DNA from 2 places in the Clostridioides sp. LIBA-6822 genome. Region 2 is predicted to be linked to the other one. Evidence: riboswitches for the same ligand, from Rfam matches in the RefSeq annotation. Region 2 holds a riboswitch; the other holds the start of a gene.
What was found. A riboswitch is a leader RNA that binds a small molecule or an ion and turns the genes downstream of it on or off. The one in region 2 is predicted to bind FMN.
Positions count from the first base shown of each region.

Region 1: it holds a riboswitch for FMN, as region 2 does, so the genes downstream of both, ribD (bifunctional diaminohydroxyphosphoribosylaminopyrimidine deaminase/5-amino-6-(5-phosphoribosylamino)uracil reductase RibD) here and ACTG48_RS18390 (MFS transporter) in region 2, are expected to answer to the same signal.

Region 1 covers NZ_CP196995.1:1,890,447-1,898,346, forward strand. Annotated here, with positions in the region: gene ACTG48_RS09055 (hypothetical protein) at 1-286, opposite strand, end outside; gene ACTG48_RS09060 (hypothetical protein) at 565-1,194, shown strand; gene ribH (6,7-dimethyl-8-ribityllumazine synthase) at 1,349-1,810, opposite strand; gene ACTG48_RS09070 (bifunctional 3,4-dihydroxy-2-butanone-4-phosphate synthase/GTP cyclohydrolase II) at 1,917-3,110, opposite strand; gene ACTG48_RS09075 (riboflavin synthase) at 3,133-3,798, opposite strand; gene ribD (bifunctional diaminohydroxyphosphoribosylaminopyrimidine deaminase/5-amino-6-(5-phosphoribosylamino)uracil reductase RibD) at 3,831-4,943, opposite strand; FMN riboswitch at 5,077-5,198, opposite strand; gene recQ (DNA helicase RecQ) at 5,386-7,869, shown strand.
Region 2 covers NZ_CP196995.1:3,897,180-3,905,079, reverse strand. Annotated here, with positions in the region: gene ACTG48_RS18410 (chromate transporter) at 1-28, opposite strand, end outside; gene ACTG48_RS18405 (chromate transporter) at 16-528, opposite strand; gene lon (endopeptidase La) at 700-3,063, shown strand; gene yihA (ribosome biogenesis GTP-binding protein YihA/YsxC) at 3,053-3,664, shown strand; gene ACTG48_RS18390 (MFS transporter) at 3,931-5,301, opposite strand; FMN riboswitch at 5,482-5,597, opposite strand; gene ACTG48_RS18385 (ATP-binding protein) at 5,885-6,964, shown strand; gene ACTG48_RS18380 (DUF881 domain-containing protein) at 7,436-7,900, shown strand, end outside.

The DNA.
Region 1 (7,900 bases), 2.0 Mb from region 2:
CATATATTTCACATTTAACAAATCCATCTTGATAACTGTATTTATAAGGTTCATATTTTGAAAAATTTGACTCAAAGTATTTTATTTTAGCATAGCACAATTTGTGTATGTTGAACAAAAGTGCCAGTACAGATTCTTTAACTGCAAACTTGTGTGTGAAGTATTTTATAGTATGGTATTTATCATGTTTAAACTCCCAAATTAAATTCTCATTTAAAGTAAGAGAATATTTTTTTATAAGGTTACGTTTATCTAGTGTTAAATCTTCTATTGAATATGTTTTCATAATTTATTCTCCTCATAAATATTTAATAAGTACTTATTAAATCATAGTATTTTATTGTTGCTTACTCTTAATTATATTGTATGGTAAATTAAAAAAATAATAAAATAGATAATTAGTATACTATTAATATGTGTTATAAATAAAAACAATAGCTTTAATAGTAATATATATATCTTTGTGATATTTTATATTTAGAGTCGTATTTATAATTATTTTAAGATTTTTAAAGTAACCTTGATTATTAATTTATATTTTAGAGGTTTTGAGGGGGATGCAAATTGTTCAGTAAGAAGGAATATATTGTTGTAGTATGCCGTGATTGTTTTGTATTTTATAATAAAGATAATGGCTTAAAAGAGAGTGTATCATTTTCAATACAACCTATTCCAAATGTGCCTTTTTATCATTATCTATTTGAAGGAGAAACTGAAAAGTTTATTAGAGATATACAAACAAAAGTTTCTATTAAGAAATCAGCCTTGTACATATTAATTCCAGATGATGCATTAGGTATAGACATAAAAGTATTACAAGAATTTTTTATTCAGTTAGGATGTAGAAAAATAATTTTTTCTAAACAAAATATCCTTTTAAGTAATTGTGTGGAAGATTATATTTCAATATCATTTACAAGTAGAGTAGTTGCTATTTCGTATGTAAAAAGTGGAGGAGCTGAATCAATAGATTTTTTTGCTTACAATGAGTTTGATGTTAAGAATATATCTTATATTATTAAAAATTTACATAATGATTGTGTATATTCTGATTTAAAAATATATGTGAATAGTATAGGAATTTCTAATAATTATGAAGATATTGGTAAGATTGTTCAGGTAGATGATATTGTAAATAATTTTAAAAAATTATATATTGAAAAAACACATAAAGATAGAATTGTTAGTATCTAAAATTATACGGCTTTATATACTTTAATAGGTAAGAGCTTGGATATATATTATATTTGAAATTATTGAGTACCAAAAGAACAAAGATATTTTGTCCTTTTGGTATTCAGTATTTTATATTATTTATACAGGTTTAACATTTAATTAATGACACTATTTAATCTAGAGATTTAAATAAATTTACCATTTCCAATGCACTCATAGCACAATCATAGCCTTTATTTCCAGCTTTTGTACCTGCTCTTTCAATAGCCTGTTCAATATTTTCTGTAGTCACGATTCCAAATATAACAGGTAATTCATTATCTAAAGATACTTTTGCTATCCCTTTAGAGACTTCGCTACATACATAATCATAATGAGATGTAGCTCCTCTTATAACACATCCTAAACAAATTATAGCATCATACTTACCACTTTTAGACATTTTTTGAGCAACAAGAGGAATTTCAAAAGCTCCAGGTACCCAAGCTATTTCTATATTTTCTGGAGAAACATCGTGTCTTAAGAGGCAATCTTCAGCACCTGATAAAAGTTTTGATGTTATAAATTCATTAAAACGAGAATTTATTATTCCTATTTTTAAGTCTTTTCCAATAAGTTTTCCTTCATATATCATTTTTTATTTCCTCCAATTTTATTTATGTTATAGATTTATATTTATAAATATTTTTAATATTAATTGCAAATAATTACTTAGTAGAAAAATATCTTTATATAACTATCTATATAATATCCAACAGATGTCCCATTTTATCTTTTTTAGTTTTTAGATATAACTTGTTAAAGTCATTAATTTCTTCATTAATAGGGACTCTATTTTCTATTTTTATTCCATATTTCTCTAACTGATTTATTTTATCAGGATTATTACTTAAAAGACTTATGCTTTTTATATTTAAATTTTTTAATATTTGAGCAGCCATATAGAAATCTCTCATATCTTCTTCAAATCCAAGCATTAGATTTGCTTCCACAGTATCATAACCTTCTTCTTGGAGTTTATAAGCTTTAATTTTATTTAAAAGACCAATACCTCTACCTTCTTGTTTCATATAAATTAAAACACCATTTCCATTTTCTACAATTTTCTTCATAGAAGATTCTAATTGCAATCCACAATCACATTTTAAAGAGTGGAACACATCACCTGTTAAACATTCGGAATGAAGTCTAACTAGAGTATTTTCTTCCTTCATATCTCCATAAGTAAGTGCAATATGTTCTTCGTCTGAATAAGTATCTTTATATCCTATGATTTCAAAATTACCGTATTTTGTTGGAAGGAAAGCACTAGACACCTTTTCTATAGTAGTTTCATTTAATTTACGATATTCTATAAGGTCTTTTATAGTTATAATTTTCAAATTGTGTTTTTCTTTGAAAATCATTAAATCATCAACTCTTGCCATTGTACCATCATCTTTCATTATTTCACAAATAAGACCAATTTCTTTAAAACCTGCAAGTCTAGCTAGGTCTACAGAAGCTTCTGTATGCCCATCTCTGACAAGAACTCCACCAGTTTTTGCAATTAAAGGAAAAATGTGACCAGGAGTTTTGAAATCTTTACTTGTAGAATTCTCATCACAGAATAATTTTACAGTTTCAGCTCTCTCATATGCAGATATACCAGTTAGAGTATCTGCACCATCTATAGTAACAGTAAAGGCTGTTTGAAATGTGTCTGTATTTTCTCTAACCATAAGAGGTATATTTAAACTTTTAAATTTTTTTTCAGTAGCAGGTAGACAAATTAAACCTCTACCATATGTAGCCATAAAATTTATTGATTCAGGGGTAGCCATCTCAGCTGCCATTAGTAAATCTCCTTCATTTTCTCTACCTTCATCATCAACAACGATTACCATTTTCCCATTTTTTATATCCTTAATAGCTTCTTCAATAGTATTAAACATGTAATTCACTCCTTTATTATTTTTAAAAACCATTTTTAAATAAAAAATCTTTATCTATATTTGATTTATAGTTAATACTATTGGAATTTAATTCCTTGTAGTTCTTAACCATAAAACTATTAACATACTTTCCAATTACATCACTTTCTAAATTAACAAAGTCTCCAATATTTTTTGTTAAGAGAGTAGTGTTCAATTTAGTATGAGGTATAATAGAAACTTTAAATATTTCATCATCTAAATATGATATAGTTAAGCTTACACCATCAATGGCAACAGAACCTTTAAGTATCATTGATGATAAAAGTTTTTTAACTGGTCGTATGCTTACTAAAACTGCATTTTCATCTTTTTCAAACTTACAAATAGTACCTTTACAATCAACGTGGCCTGTTACTATATGACCTCCAAATCTCGAGGAAAGGGTCATAGCTCTTTCAAGGTTTACTTTGTCATTTGTATTTAAGGAACCTAAATTTGTAGAACGAATTGTCTCCATCATAACATCTGCTGTAAACTCATTTTTTCCTAGGTTTGAAACAGTTAGACAAACCCCATTTACAGAGATACTATCTCCAAGGTTTGTACCATCTAATATTTTGTTTGATAGTATGGTTACTTGTCCGCTTTTGCCATTGGCAGTAATTCTTTTAAGTATTCCAACTTCTTCTACTATGCCAGTAAACATTATGACCTCCTTTATACATATATTCATAAAATTTAATTTAAAACATCAGATTCTATCAAAATATCTCCATCTATTAAAGTTACATTATTGATTACTAATTGTGTTGAATCTGATAGATGATTTACTCCTTCTCCAGAAACGAATGTAGGTGCGTCTTTACCACCTATAATTTTAGGGGATAAAAATAGTTTGACTTTATCAACTAATTTATTTCTAAATAGACTATCATTAAGTGTAGAACCTCCCTCAACTAGGACAGAGTCAATGTTTAATTCTCCTAATTTATACATTACAAATTTCAAATCTACTAAGTTATTTTTCTGAGGAGAAATTATGACTTCAACATTATTTTCTCTTAATATTGATAATTTTTTACTGTCTTTACAACATGTGAAAACTATAGTTTTACTAGTTTTATCCTCAACCAAATTACTATTAATTGGCAATTTTAGGTTTGTATCTATTACTATTCTTGTAGGGTGAGATATTTCATCTTGATTAAGTCTACAAGTTAGTAAGGGATTATCATTTAAAACTGTGTTTATGCCAACCATTATACTATGATACTTATTTCTGTATTTATGAGTTAGGTACCTTGATGACTCATTAGATATCCATTTTGATTCTAGTGATTTTGTAGCAATTTTACCATCTAGACTTACTGCTGATTTTACAATACAAAGAGGTCTTTTATTTTTTATGTAATAAAAAAATATTTCATTTAATTCTCTTGCTTCTTCTTCTAATATTCCTACAGTAACATCAATGTTGTTATCTTTTAATTTTTTTACTCCATTACCACAAACAAGCGGGTTTGGGTCTAGTGTAGATATGACAACTCTTTTAATCTTATTTTGAATAATTTTATCAACACAAGGAGGTGTTTTTCCATAATGAGAACATGGTTCTAAATTTACATAAAGAGTAGAGTCTTTTAGGCTTTGTTTAGTATCGTTTATAGCATTTACTTCAGCATGATTAGAGCCAAATTTCTCATGATATCCTTTGCCTATTATCTCACTATCTTTAACAATTACACATCCAACTAGTGGGTTTGGATTTGTAAAACCTTCTCCTTTTTTAGCCAATTCAATAGCTTTTTTCATATAATAAATGTCTTTTTCTTTTTGATTTACAAAATTCAAAATATGTACACCTCCTGTTTAATTAGATAATTTTTAAACAAAAAACCCTGAGAATTAACTCAGGGTTTAGAATAATCTACAATAAATGTTTAATAAGAGTACAACAAAATTGCTCTACAAAAAAACTCATTAAACATATCTTCTTCCATCCAGACTTTACTGTCGGCTTTGGAATTTAACCAAATCAACCAAATTTTACCTTGGCTCGCGGGCTGTACCGCCGATTGGGAATTTCACCCTACCCCGAAGATTAAGTATTAAATTTATATTTAGAATGTATCATAAATTATTTTACTTTGCAAACTATTTTTTTCAAAAAATATGTTAATATATAATATAGAATGTCTATAAACTTTGGAATAATGCGATTGTGAATATAAAAATAAAAATTTGAACATAATCAGGAAAGAAGTCTAATTAATTTAAATTAGGAGAGAAATATATGAATAAAAAACCTTTAGAAATATTATCAAAATACTATGGATATACAAGTTTTAGAAAAGGTCAGGAAGCTATAATAAATTCTATTTTGAGCGAAAAAGATGTACTAGCTATAATGCCAACTGGAGGTGGTAAATCCATCTGTTATCAACTTCCAGCGTTGATATTAGATGGAATGACAATAGTAATTTCTCCACTCATATCTCTTATGAAAGACCAAGTGGATGCTTTAAAGGCTATGGGAATTAACGCAGCTTTTATAAATAGTTCATTAAGTAACAAAGAATTCAATGAAATATTAAATAACATTAGAAAAAATAATTATAAAATACTCTATATAGCTCCAGAGAGATTAGATGCACAGGAATTTCTTGAACTAATAAATAATAACAACATAAGTCAAATCGCAATAGATGAAGCGCATTGTGTATCTCAATGGGGACATGATTTTAGGTTGAGCTATAGAAGGATTTCCGATTTTATAAAGAATTTGCCTAAAAGACCTATAATTACAGCATTTACAGCAACAGCTTCAGAAGAGGTACGAGCTGATATAATAAATTTATTGTGCTTAGAAAATCCAGACTGTTATATAACAGGTTTTGATAGAGATAACTTATCAATAAATATAGTAAAATCATCTAGTAAAAATAAATATATTTTAGATTATATTAAAAATCATAAGAATGAGTCTGGAATTATATACGTTGCAACTAGAAAGGAAGTTGAAAATATACATAATGGATTATCTAAGAGAAATATATCTGTGTCAAAATATCATGCAGGTTTATCTAAAAATGAAAGAAGTAAAAATCAAGAAGACTTTATAAACGATGATGTAGATATAATGATAGCAACGAACGCCTTTGGAATGGGTATTGACAAACCTAATATAAGGTGGGTTATACACTACAACATGCCCCAAAGTATAGAAAACTATTATCAAGAAATAGGTAGAGCTGGTAGAGATGGAGAAAAAAGTGAATGTGTGCTTTTATTTTCTCCAGGAGATGTACATATACAAAAATATTTAATCGATATTGGAGTTGAGAATCCTGAAAGAAAATTGTTTCAACATAAGAAGCTTCAATATATGATTGACTTGGTTTACAGTAATTCATGTTATAGAAGGACAATATTGAATTACTTTGGAGAAAATTATATAGAAGATTGTAATAATTGTAGTAACTGTTTAGTAGAAGGTGAAATAGTAGATAAGACTATAGATGCTCAAAAAGTCATTTCATGTGTAGCTAGAATGAAAAGAAGTTATGGCGTTACTACTATTGTAGATGTACTTAGAGGTTCTAAAAATAAAAAGATTTTACAACTTGGACTAAACACCTTATCTACATATAATATTATGAGAGATTATTCAAGTGAAGATTTAAAGAACTTTATAAATACATTGGTTTCTCATGGTTTCTTGGATTTGGTTGAGACTTTAGGTAATGGAAATAGAGGAAGCTTTCCAACAATAAGATTGAATGATATGTCTATGAAAGTTTTAAAAGGTCAAGTGAAAGTAGAATTTAAAGAAATTGTGATTACAAAATCATTAGAGGTAGAAGATGAGCTATATAGTGCATTAAGAGAGCTTAGACACTCAATTGCAAGTGAAGAAAGAATAGCTCCATATATGGTATTTGGAGATGGGACACTTAGAGCTATGTCTAGTAGTTATCCAGTTAATAAAGAAGAAATGTTAGATATATCTGGAGTAGGGGAAATTAAGTATCAAAAATATGGTAGAGACTTTGAAACAGTAATTAAAGAATATGTCGAAAAAAATAATATAACTAAACAATATAAAGAAAAAAATGTCGATTTAGAGAGTGTTAATAGTGAATTCTTTGAGGTTAATTCAGATAATGCTCTATATGAAAAACTATTAAGCATTAGAGAAGAATATGCAACAAAAGAAAAATTACCTCCATATATGGTTTTATCCAATAAGGCTTTGAAAGAAATAAGTGGAAGATATCCGCTTGATGAAGAGCAACTGAAAGATATTTCAGGTATAGGTGGGGTAAAAATTGAAAAGTATGGAGCTAGTATTTTAGATGAAGTCAAACAATATGTAAAAGAAAATGATATTAATGTTATTTGGGATAAAAAGGGTAAAAGGAAGCTAATACTAGATGGAGAAAGTAGAAAAAATAATGAAATAGCATTAGATTTATTAAATCAAGGAAAGGATATACAAAGTATTAGTCAAGAAATAGAGGTTTCATTATCAACCATCATTGGATATGTACATGATTATGTAAAGGATGGAAATAGTATAACATTTGAATTAGAATTAGAAAATTTCTATGATGAAGATGAAAAGAAAATGATTTTAGAAGTTTGTGAAAAAGTGGGATATGATAATTTAAATAATATAAAAAGAAAACTTCCAGATTCAATAAAGTATGAAAAAATAAGAGCTGTGATGCTTGATTCTTATCTTAAAAATTTAAAAAATGATATTATGTCAGAGTAATTTTTAACATATTCAAAAATAAAATTTGTAT
Region 2 (7,900 bases):
TTAAGAAGAGTAGTGTTATTTCTGACATAGACTATATACACCTCCTCCAATTATTAAATAAATAGGGCTTATATTGAATACACCAACAGATAAAACTGCTATAATTAATAGTAGTATGTTAGTTCTAGACTTTGGCAGTTTCTTAAACATGCTCGTAAAAGAATACAATATAAGAGCTATTACAACAGGGGCAACTCCCTTGAAAAATCCATCTAAAATTTTAGATGATGAATTTTTAAAATATAGATATGATAAAACTAAGACTATACAAAATGATGGTAAAGCAGAGCCTAAGGTACATATAAGAACTCCTGGTATACCATAAAGTTTATATCCTAATAATACAGATATATTAACTGCCAGCACTCCAGGGTAACTTTGAGCTATGGATAGAAAATCAATAAATTCTTCCTGCTCTAAAAGTTTTTGTTTGTTTACAAGTTCATCTTGTATAAGAGGAACCATAGCGTATCCACCACCAAATGTAAACGCACCGATTTTTAAAAAGGTTAAAAACAATTTCAACATAATAGAAACCTCCAAAAGATAAATAACATCTAAGTATACTAATATTAATATTATATCATAATAAAATAATAATATAATATGCTAAGAATTTATCATTAATGTTGAAAGTTAACCTATTCGAATATATAATATTAAAAGCAAAATAATTAGACTAGAAAAGGAGTAATGTTGATGGAACAAAATTATACTAAAATAGATCATGAATTACCATTAATTCCTCTAAGAGGATTAGCAATATTTCCATATATGATATTAAATTTTGACATAGGAAGAGAGATATCTCTTAAGGCTTTAGACCAAGCTATGATGGAGGAAGAACTTATATTTTTAACATCTCAAAAAGAAGCTGAAGTCGATGAGCCAGGAGAAGATGATTTTTATCATGTAGGAACAATCTGTAAAGTTAAACAAATGATAAAATTACCAGGAGATACAGTTCGTGTTTTAGTTGAAGGTGTATCAAGAGGTAGAGTAAAGCAAATAGAACAAGAAGAAGGGTACTTCAAAGCAGTAATAGAAGAAATAGTTTTTGATAGTGATAATCTAGATAGTGAGACAGAAGTTGAAATTGAAGCATTTGTAAGAAATGTATTTGATGCCTTTGAAGAGTATATAAATATTGGAAACAGAGTATCACCAGAAATATTAATATCTTTGGCTGATATAGAAGATGTCGATAGATTTATAGATACAATAGCTGCAAATATATATCTAAAGTCAAGTCAAAAACAAGAAATATTAGAAGAATTTGATATTAAGAAAAGACTTGAACTTATATATTCTATATTATTAGAAGAGATAGATATATTAAAAATAGAAAAAAAGATAACTTTAAGAGTTAAAAAACAGATGAATAAAGTTCAAAAAGAATATTATCTTAGAGAACAATTAAAAGCAATACAAAAAGAATTAGGTGAAGAAGAAGATATAAATTCTGAAGCTGATGAATATAGAGAAAAGCTTAAGAAAATAAAAGCACCTAAAACAACTAAGGAAAAGATAGAAAAAGAAATAGATAAATTTTCAAAGATATCTTCAATGTCTCCAGATGTATCTGTAAGTAGAAACTACTTGGATACTATCTTTTCATTGCCATGGAATAAAGAGACAAAAGATAAACTGGATATAAATAAGGCAAATGCTATATTAGATGAAGACCATTATGGCTTAGAGAAAGTAAAAGAAAGAATATTAGAATACCTAGCTATAAGAACACTTGCTAAATCACTTAAAGGTCCTATAATATGTTTAGTTGGTCCTCCAGGAACAGGAAAGACATCTATAGTAAAATCAATAGCTAGAGCATTGAATAGAAAGTTTGTAAGAATATCTTTAGGTGGAGTTAGAGATGAAGCAGAAATAAGAGGTCATAGAAGAACGTATGTAGGTTCAATTCCAGGAAGAATAATCAATGGAGTAAAAGAAGCACAAACAAAAAATCCTGTATTTTTATTTGATGAGATAGATAAAATGGCAGCAGATTATAAAGGTGACCCAGCTTCAGCAATGCTAGAAGTATTAGACCCAGAGCAAAATAAGGATTTTGTAGACCACTACTTAGAAATACCTTTTGATTTATCAAAAATACTATTTGTTACAACAGCAAACAGTTTAGGTAATATACCAAGACCATTATTAGATAGAATGGAAGTAATAGAAGTATCTGGATATATAGAAGAAGAAAAACTAAATATAGCAAAAAAATACTTACTTCCAAAACAAATTAAAGAACATGCTTTAAAAGAAAACTTCATAAAAATGGATGATGAGACTTTAAGAAGCATAATAAATCATTATACAAGAGAAGCTGGTGTGAGAACACTAGAGAGAACTATTGGTAAAATTTGTAGAAAAGTTGCAAAAAAATATGTTGAAGACCCAACTCTTGAAGAAGTTGTTGTAAATAAGTCTGATTTGGAGACATATCTTGGAAAGGACATCTTTAAGTATCAACTTGCAGAAGTTAATCCTCAAATAGGACTAGTAAATGGTCTTGCATGGACAGCAGTTGGTGGAGTTACACTTGAAGTAGAAGTAAATGTACTTAAAGGTAAAGGAGAAATTGTATTAACTGGAAAACTAGGGGATGTTATGAAGGAATCTGCTAAGACAGGTATCTCTTATATAAGGTCAATAGTGGACAAGTTTGATATAGACCCAGACTTTTATAAGACAAATGATATCCATATACACATTCCAGAAGGTGCTGTTCCAAAAGATGGGCCATCAGCTGGTATAACTATGGCTCTTGCAGTGATTTCAGCACTTACTAAAAGACCTGTTCCAGGCAATATAGCTATGACAGGAGAGATAACTTTAAGAGGTAGAGTGCTAGCAGTAGGAGGAGTTAAAGAAAAATTATTAGCAGCTCACAGAGCTGGCATAACAAAAGTCTTAATTCCTAAAGAATGTGAAGCTGACTTAGATGAAATACCAGAAAATGTAAAAGAAAAAATGGAGTTTGTACTCGTAGAACACATGGATGAAGTATTGGAACAAGCTTTATTAAAGAGTGGTGAGAAGAATGAAAATTAGAAGTTCAGAGATAACTATGAGTGCTGTGAATAAATCACAGTATCCGGCAGAAGGAATTCCAGAGATAGCATTAGCTGGTAGGTCAAATGTTGGAAAATCATCAATAATAAATACATTGCTTAATAGAAGAAACTTTGCTAGAACTAGTCAAACACCAGGAAAAACTAGAACTATAAACTTTTACCTAATAAATAATGAGTTTTATTTTGTGGACCTTCCGGGCTATGGATATGCAAAGATAGCTAAGTCTGAAAAAGAAAAATGGGGAGGTATAATGGAAAGATATCTAGAAAGTAGACAAGAATTATGTTCTATACTTCTACTTGTAGATATTAGACATGAGCCTACAGCAGATGATAAGCTTATGTATGAATGGATAAAACACTTTGGATACAACTGTGTAGTTATTGCAACTAAGGCAGATAAAATATCTAGAGGGCAATATCAAAAACATATAAGTATAATAAGAAAAAAATTACAACTGGAAAGTAGTGAAAAAGTAATTCCTGTTTCTTCATTAAAAAAGACTGGTGTTGAAGAACTATGGGAAGAAATTGTAAATCAATACAATCAACATGGATATGAGATAACAGTAGATTAAATTTAAAATATCAAATGTTGGCATAATACTTGTTTAGATAATCTATATAAGATTAGATTAGTTTTAATTGTATTAATATCAAAATAAAATATAGGATGCCTCAAAATGGTTTTAATGGTCATTTTTTGGCATCCTTGTTGTTTATAAGCAATAAATATTAGCAATTTATTGTTAAAAATTATAAAACTTAGCAAAACTACTATAAATTAATGTAGATTAGTATATTTAAAAATTTATTCACTAATGAAATAACCAATAAATTTTATTTAAGAAATAGATTTATCTGTTTTTCTCATAAAGAAAATAGTTAGTATAAGTCCTATAAAGCATACTGCTGCTGCAATCCAATAAGATTGATTACTAGCTGTGACATAAGCTGATGTATGGCTTTTAAAATTTTGATTATATGTAAGGCTTTGTGCAAAGAAACTACTAAAAAATGCTGTTCCAAGAGCAAATGATAAATTACGAACAGTTGCAAGAAAGCTACCTCCATATCCCTGTTTTTGTGGAGGGACATCTGCAAGGATACTACTATTGTTTGGTGAACTAAAAGCACCTAGTCCAAGTCCAAAAATAACTAAACATGCAATTAGAAGGAACAATGGTGAATCTGCCTTTAAAAGTGCCATTCCAACAAGGGAAATAGTCATAAATGAAAAAGATGCTGTTAAAATATTCTTTGCACCATGTTTATCAGAAAGAGAACCTGCAATAGGAGCTATAAGTACCATAATAAGTGGATGTACAGTCATTACAGAACCAGCCATCATAGGAGATAAATTTTTTAATTGCTCTAAATAAAACGGAAGTAGGAAAGACACTGCCATTTGAGGAAAATAACAAGCTATTCCGATAATGTTACCTACAGTGAAATTTCTATTTTTAAATAGAGGTAAGTCAATAAAACTTTGTTCAAATTTTACTTCTCTTAATGCCAACAGTAAGAATATTATAAGTGATGCTATTCCTAGATACAATCTTGTATCTCCCTTTCCATTCATCGCAAGTAATATAAGTGTAGTACAAGTTGCAAATAGTAGAAGACCTGGAATATCAAAGCTATTATTTTGTTCATCTAAAACAGGTCTAGGAAGAAATTTAATTCCAAGAAAGACTGCTACAATGCCAATAGGTATATTGATAATAAAAATAGAAGGCCATCCGAAATGTTCTAAAAGTATCCCTCCAATTACGGGACCACTCATATTTCCTATACCAACTACAGCTCCAGTGATTCCTATAGCCTTTCCTTTTTCATTTGCTGGAAATGCATTAGAAACTATGCCAAGTCCAGTTGCCATTAAAATACTTGCTCCAACTGCTTGAAATATTCTTGAGGAAATTAATGTTGATAAATTGTGTGATATACTACACAGAAAAGAACCTATTGTGAATACAAAAAATCCTAACGTGTATAGTCGATTTGAGCCTACTTTATCACCGAGTTTTCCAAAAAATAACATAGTAGCTGTTACGACAAGCATATAAGCTGTTACAACCCACTGAATTTGTGACATGTTAATTTTAAAGTCAGTAGCGATTGTAGGATTTGCGATATTTAGTATACTTCCATCAAGAGTAGACATAAATACACCAATACAGATGATAATTAATACTATCCATTTTTGTTTCATGATAACACTCCAATCTTTTATATAATAGATTTTATAAGTACAGAATGGTTATATAAATAAACAACAAAAAAGCACCTACATCTTAGGTACCTCGAATGTGTTTAATTTCATGAATAAATACGGTAGTTGAAGGAGTTGTATAGATTACTCATGCAAAATTACATAAAGGTACTCATATACTATTTTCTTCTACCATCCAGATTTTACTGTCGGCTTTGGAATCTGACCAAATTATGCCATAAGGCTCGCGGGCTTTTACCGCCGATAGGGAATTTCACCCGTTTCTGAAGAAAAACAGATGTATTTTGTAATATTATTTTAACATAAAATTACAACGGAAACAATTGGATTTAAACAATACACAACTATATTACTGTATAAAGAGTGAAATTATATTCATACATAAAAGTATATAAAAGTTAAATCACATAGTATGGAAATCTACTATAATTAGATAAAATTAATTTGTTATTGGTATTGAATGATAAGTTTTAGATTTATCAAAAGCATAAAGCTGTAACAAAACTCGTATAATATTAATATCTTAATTAAGAGATATTGTAAATTATGAGGAGGCGCTAATATGGAAGGAAAGGTAAAGAAGGCATTTCCAGGTGGGAACACATCACAAGGCTCATATTCTTTTTTTGAATATATAATTCCTGAAAATGTAAAAAGAGTTTTTTGTTTAAAAGGTGGACCTGGAGTAGGAAAATCCTCACTTATGAAAAAAATTTATAAAGAATTTTTAAATAGAGGATATGATATCGAATTATATAACTGTCCTTCTGACCCAAGTTCATTGGACGGTGTAGTTATAAAGGAATTAGGCGTGGTACTTATGGATGCAACTGCTCCACACACTATGGACCCAAAGCTACCAGGAGCTTTGGACGAGATAATTAATTTAGGTGATTACTGGAATACAGAAGAGTTAGAAAAAAACAGACAAGAAATATCAGGATACGATAAAGATATTAGTAATGCATTTAAAAGAGCATTTAAATTTTTAAAAGCATCAGAACCAATCTTTAGAGATATAGAGGAAAAGTATTCTGACTGTATGGATTATGGTAAAGTGAATTTAGTTACAGAAGAACTTATTAAAAAATTGTTTGATGGAGTTGAGAGCACAGGAAATTTAAAAAAAGCAAAACATTTATTTGGTTCAGCCATAACTCCTGTAGGATGTTTAGATTATACAGAAAACATTTTAAAAGATGTAAATAAGGTGTATTATTTAGATGGAGAAATAGGAACTGGGAAAACTACACTATTAAATAAAGTGTATAAAAAAGCTATTGAAAAAGGTTTAAATGTAGAAGTTTATCATTATCCACTTATTCCTGAGAAAATTGAGACTGTATTATTAACTGACTTAGATATAGGTATAACTATAAGCACAACTTTTAAAGAAGAGGAGACAATTAATTTAAATCAATTTTTAAATAGGGAAAAATTACTTAAATATGAAGAAGACATTAAATTTGATGAAAAAGTTTTGGATGATTTAATTTGTTGGGCAGTGTTAAATCTTAAGAGAGCTAAGTCTAAGCATGATATTATAGAAAGTTACTATATTCCTAACATGAGATTCGATGAAGTTGGAAAGTTAAGAGACAAACTAGTTAAAAGAATTTTAAAATATGAGAAAAATGTATAAGAACATATATATTAAATTAGATATTAATTATAAAATATGATTTTTAGTAAACTGGCGTAGCTTTGAAGCTATGCCAGTTTGCCGTTTTTGATACAATTAAGAAATAATTATTAATTAATAGAGATTTTTATATAAAAAATTAATATTCTAGAAATAATTTTACAAAAAATATCTTACTTAGCTATAATATCTTTAGTTTGAGTTAAGGTGTGATAATGGAATATCCTTTTCAAAGTTATGCTTTTATAATAATACAAAAAAATGTTTATTGAAAGTTCTCGTATTTTGTAAATAAGATTTAGGGATATATACTTGGTATTAGTAATTTAGTGATAGGAGTTCAATGTATGATATTATATACTAAAGATGAATTTTAATATATAACTTTGATATAATAAACATATGTAAATGTTAAATGGTTAATTAAATAAACTTATCATATAAAAATAAATTTGTAAGGAGCAATACAGTATGAAAAAACAATATGTGTTTATAATACTAGCAAGTACTATTTTAGGTATACTTGTTGGAACCATATTTAGAGATTATAGTAATGAACAAACAGTTTATACAAGTAAAGATAAGTCAATAAGAAAAGAAATAAAATTGACAAGAAAGTCTATAAAGGAATTAACAAAAGAAAAAGACAAGTTAGATGAAGAAATTAATTCAATGAAAAAAAATCAAAAAAATTCTGAAAAAATCTCAGAAATAGAAACTCTTAGAGATAGCCTATCATATTCAGATGTGAAAGGTAGCGGAATAATATTAAGTATAGACGCTATAGATGAAAAAACAGGAAATATAGCCAATAGTATAGACTATAATAAAATACTTGTAAAAGTCATAAATGAATTAAAAGTAAATGGAGGAAAATACATAGAAATAAATGGTCAAAGAATCAATCAGTATTCAGAAGTTGTACTTGCAGGAAGC